Regions from separate parts of the Bradyrhizobium sp. WYCCWR 13022 genome, predicted to be linked through region 2. Evidence: predicted binding sites of a transcription regulator. Region 2 holds the regulator's gene; the other holds the start of a gene.
What was found. The regulator LexA, encoded in region 2, represses DNA repair genes until DNA is damaged. The targets are predictions, from matches to a motif close to TGTTCNNNNTGTGTTCNG.

Region 1 (2,392 bases), on a different contig from region 2:
CGAAACGGCCGCCGCGACGTCAGTGCGCCGCCCTCGATCTCGCCGGCGACGGAGGCGATCATCGAGACCTCGAGCAATTCGCCCGGCGACAGCGGCGGCAGGATTGAAGGCAGCCGCGCCGCCAGCATCGATTTGCCGGCACCGGGCGCGCCGATCATCAAGAGATGATGTCCTCCCGCGGCCGCGATCTCCAGCGCCCGCTTGGCGCTCTCCTGGCCCTTGATGTCGCGCAAATCGAGCAGCGAGGTGGCGGCCTCATGCACCTTCGGCACCGGTCGCGAAAGCACCTGCGTGCCCTTGAAGTGATTGGCGATCTGGATGAGTGAGCTTGAGGCGATGATCTGGATGTCCGGGCTCGCCCACGCCGCTTCCGAGCCGCAAGAGGCCGGGCAGATCAAGCCTTCCTCGCGAAGATTGGCGCCGAAGGCGGCTGGCAGGACGCCGGCCACCGCCGCGATCGAGCCGTCGAGGCCGAGCTCGCCGAGCACGGTGAAGCCGGTCAGCGCGTCCGGCGGGATCGCGCCGATCGCCGCCATCAGCCCGAGCGCGATCGGCAGGTCGTAATGGCTGCCTTCCTTCGGGACGTCGGCGGGCGCGAGATTGACGGTGATTCGCCGCGCCGGCAGGGCCAGGCCCGAGGCGATCAGCGCCGAGCGAACCCGCTCGCGCGCCTCCGATACCGCCTTGTCCGGAAGGCCGACGATGGCGAAGGCGGGCAGGCCGGGGGCGACCTGCACCTGCACGTCGACCGCACGGGCCTCGATCCCCTCAAAGGCGACTGTCGAAACCCGCTGAACCATGCTGCCCTCTTGCACAATTAGGGGTAGCAGAGCCGGGCGGCTCTGGCAAGAACAATACGGGAACACGGGAGATGGCGCCGCAAGCCCTAACGACAGGTAAACCGGACGACGACATTAAGCGTCGACTACGCCTCGAATGCGAGCGGCTCTCCTCAGCACATTCCAACGAATGTCCGCTACTCCTGAGCCTGCGGGATGGGCCGTGATCTAACGGGTGAAGAATTCAAATGCTTGCAAATCGCCGCAGAAGCGAACGACGGGTGTGCAGCCGGCTTGCCAAGATTCATTTTGGCGCGGGATCGCTGCCGCGGGACTGCACCATCACGGATATCTCGGACGGGGGCGTGAAGGTCGTGGCCGAGTTTCTGGAAGTGCCGCCGCAATTCACCATCATCTTTGCGCCCGATTATTCCCGTCAGTGCCGCCTGCGCTGGCGCATCGGTTGCGAATTCGGTGCGGAATTTACCGACTAGGCCCAACAGAGGCCCGTCCTTAACCGGACTTTAGCGTTAATCGGCAAAGCATCTCTGATCAGTCCGCCGGCGGTGATCAGAGTATGTCCAAGCGTTCGTCCCTTGCCTCTTTCCCGGCGAGATTCCTGCTTCCCGCGCTCGCGGTGCTGGCCCTCGGTGGCTGCCAGACCACGAGCCTGGAGGACGTGACCGGCGCGCTCGGCGTCAGCAGCAAGCCGGACCCCGCGGCCAACGCGGATGCCAGGCCCGACATGGACGGCTTGCGCGAGCGCTATCGCGCCAAGCCCAGCGATCCCGATATTGCTCTCCAATATGGCCGGGCGCTGCGCGAGATGGGCCAACGTGCGCAGGCGGTCGCGGTGATGGAGCAGGCCGTGCTGCTCCATCCCAGCAACAAGGCGCTGCTCGCCGGCTACGGCCGCGCGCTCGCCGACAACGGCAATTTCCAGCAGGCCTTCGACGTGCTGAGCCGCGCGCATACGCCCGAGGATCCCGACTGGCATATCCTCTCGGCCCAGGGCGCCGTGCTCGATCAGCTCGGCCGCAACGAGGAGGCGCAACAATATTATGCGACCGCGCTGAAGATCGTGCCGGACGAGCCGTCAGTGCTGTCCAATCTCGGCCTGTCGTACATGCTCCAGAACAATCTGCCGCGGGCCGAGGAAACCATGCGCCGCGCCTATCAGCGCGATTCCGCCAATCCCCGCGTGCGCGCCAATCTGGCGCTGGTGCTGGGACTGGAAGGCAAGCAGGCCGAGGCCGAGACCATCGTGAAGGCCGACCTGCCGCCGGATCAGGCGGCGGCCAAGGTCACGGCGCTGCGCCAGTTGCTGTCCAAGAAACAGCAGCAGCGCGCGGAGAAATAAATCTCCGCCGCTTCGGTTGTGTTGGTTTGAAGAACGCTTCCGCGCTTACGACGCCTTGCGATGCGGCGCCGAGCCGCGTCCGGCCCTGCCCTTGAGTTTCTTCAGCAGTGGTCCGAGCAGCGAGCGCTTGGGCTTCTTCACCTCGCCTCGCCCGGCGAGACGGTTGGCCATGCTCTGGAACAGCTCGCTCGTGCGGTGGCTCTTGGAGACCTCCGCGATCATCTGGCCGTTGTTGGCCGCCGCCGAGAACAGC
Region 2 (2,392 bases):
CTGGTGCAGCAGGCCCTCCGGGACGAAGGCACTGCGATGGCGTTCTGGAAGATCGCAATGCGGCCGGGCAAGCCGATGATGAACGGACAGCTCGGAGCGATGCGCGTGATCGGCCTGCCCGGCAATCCCGTGTCGTCCTACGTGTGCGGTTTCCTCTTCATGGTCCCGCTGATTCGCGCTTTGTCCGGCCGTTCGGTTGTCCATCATCGCCGCGAACGCGCCGTGCTCGGCCGCGACGTCGGCGCCAATGACCAGCGCGAGGATTATCTGCGTGCGCGTCTCGACGAGCGTGACGACGGCACGCTCGTCGCCCTTCCCGTCAATCACCAGGACTCCTCGCTGCTTGCGAATCTCGCTGCGGCACAGGCACTTCTCGTGCGTCCGCCATTCGCACCGAAGGCCGAAGCGGGAGCGCCCTGCGAGGTGTTGCGACTGCCCGCCTGAGCGCATCGTTCGCAACCGTTCCGCGAACTTTGCCGCGTTCACGGTAAATTAAGCAGTTGCGGAACATGTATCGAACATATAGTGTCCGTTCATGATTTGTTTCGAGCATGTAGCGGCTTATTGCTGAATTCAGCGTCTCGGAATCGAACGACATCGTCAGGGGGATTTTGGTCGAGATGTTAACGCGCAAACAATACGAGCTCCTGCGGTTCATCAGCGAGCGGCTGAAGGAAAGCGGCGTGCCGCCCTCCTTCGACGAGATGAAGGACGCGCTCGATCTGCGCTCGAAGTCGGGCATCCACCGCCTGATCACGGCGCTCGAGGAGCGTGGCTTCATCCGCCGCCTGCCCAACCGGGCCCGCGCCATCGAGGTGATCAAGCTGCCGGAGCTCCAAGCCGCCGCCGGTAGCCGCCGCGGCTTCACGCCAAGCGTCATCGAAGGCAATCTCGGCAAGGTGCGCACGACATCGAGCCCGCCCGCCGACGAGGGCGAGCGTCCGGTCGCGGTGCCCGTCATGGGCCGGATCGCAGCCGGCACGCCCATCGAGGCGCTGCAGACCCGCAGCCACACCATCAGCGTCCCCCCTGACATGCTGGGCGCTGGCGAGCACTACGCGCTCGAAGTGCGCGGCGATTCCATGGTCGACGCCGGCATTCTCGACGGCGACATGGCGCTGATCCAGCGCAACGAGAGCTGCGACACCGGCGATATCGTGGTCGCGCTGATCGACGACGAGGAAGCCACCTTGAAGCGCTTCCGCCGCCGCGGCGCCTCGATCGCGCTGGAGCCGGCCAACGCGGCCTACGAGGTCCGCATCCTCCCGCCCAACCGGGTCAAGATCCAGGGCAAGCTGATCGGACTGTATCGGAAGTACTGAGCGCCGGACGACCTGAGCGCTCACGCGCAATCAACGATCGGAGCGGACGATTGTCCGCTCCGGCCGGATGGTCTTTCTGGTTTTGCACAGATTATCCGGCCCCCTCTCCAGCACTACATCCTCGGCACGCCGCGACGAAGCACGCATCGCTTCATAAGCCTCCAGGCGACCGAGGAGACAACCATGCGCAAGATCTTCCTGAGCACCGTCACGATGGCGCTGATTGCAGCATCGGCGTCACAAGCCCTCGCTGCGCAGCCGCAACATCGCGCCCGCAAGGCACCGCAGGCGACGAGCGCGCAATTGCGTGATGCGCATAATACCGTCGAGCAATCCTCGCGGCCGGCCTGGCCATATTCGGGCTGGTCGGCACCGGCCGGACGCTGACGGCGACGGTCGCCGAATGCACGGAAGCAGGCTTTGTTCCTAGCGGTTCGGGAAAGATATTGTGATTGCGGCTTGCGTATCCGGGCCGCAGATTTGCCTACAACCGAGCGGAGTCTTGCAGGCTTCCACTCTGATAGAGGCCTGCGCCTCCAGGCCAGAGGCGCGGGTTACTATCCCTGATGAGGAGCACCCGATGTGTGACTATAGCCTGCATGCCGTCGCGACACGTCCCGCAGAAGTCGGCGAGACGATCGTCACGACAACATTTCGCGGTACCTCGACGCGCGGCTTCGCCTCCGAAGCCGACATGTCGGTCGCGGTCTGCCTGCTGCCGGGAACGGAGCTCGCGTTCGCCGACAACGTCCGTTACGATAACAGGTGGATCTGGACGCGCACCGTCAACTCGCGCGTCGGCAAGTTCGGCAAGGTCGATCCGCACATTCCCGATCGTCATCACGATGCGATCGAATTCCCCGATGGCAAATACGTGCTGGTGACGCAGCTCGTCGAAGGTCAGCGCGCAACCGTGCTGCAACTGCCCGTGACCCAGCCGCTCGGCGAGCGCGAGCAGAAGCCGCAAGGGATCGCTGACAGCCGCACCACGACGCCGCGGCTGCCGATCGGCTGAAAGGTCGATCTTACTCCTCAGCCTGAAGGTCGGCCTCCGACGGTGTTACGTCCCG

Region 1: the regulator LexA is predicted to act here: its motif matches at 848-865, upstream of QY049_RS24115 (YifB family Mg chelatase-like AAA ATPase).

Annotation. Positions count from the first base shown of each region.
Region 1 covers NZ_JAUIZJ010000016.1:262,745-265,136, forward strand. The annotation lists gene QY049_RS24115 (YifB family Mg chelatase-like AAA ATPase) at 1-800, opposite strand, end outside; gene QY049_RS24120 (PilZ domain-containing protein) at 1,028-1,273, shown strand; gene QY049_RS24125 (tetratricopeptide repeat protein) at 1,357-2,139, shown strand; gene QY049_RS24130 (AAA family ATPase) at 2,185-2,392, opposite strand, start outside.
Region 2 covers NZ_JAUIZJ010000002.1:92,194-94,585, reverse strand. The annotation lists gene glp (gephyrin-like molybdotransferase Glp) at 1-444, shown strand, start outside; gene lexA (transcriptional repressor LexA) at 621-1,322, shown strand; gene QY049_RS01385 (hypothetical protein) at 1,506-1,709, shown strand; gene QY049_RS01380 (hypothetical protein) at 1,903-2,337, shown strand; gene QY049_RS01375 (ComEC/Rec2 family competence protein) at 2,348-2,392, opposite strand, start outside.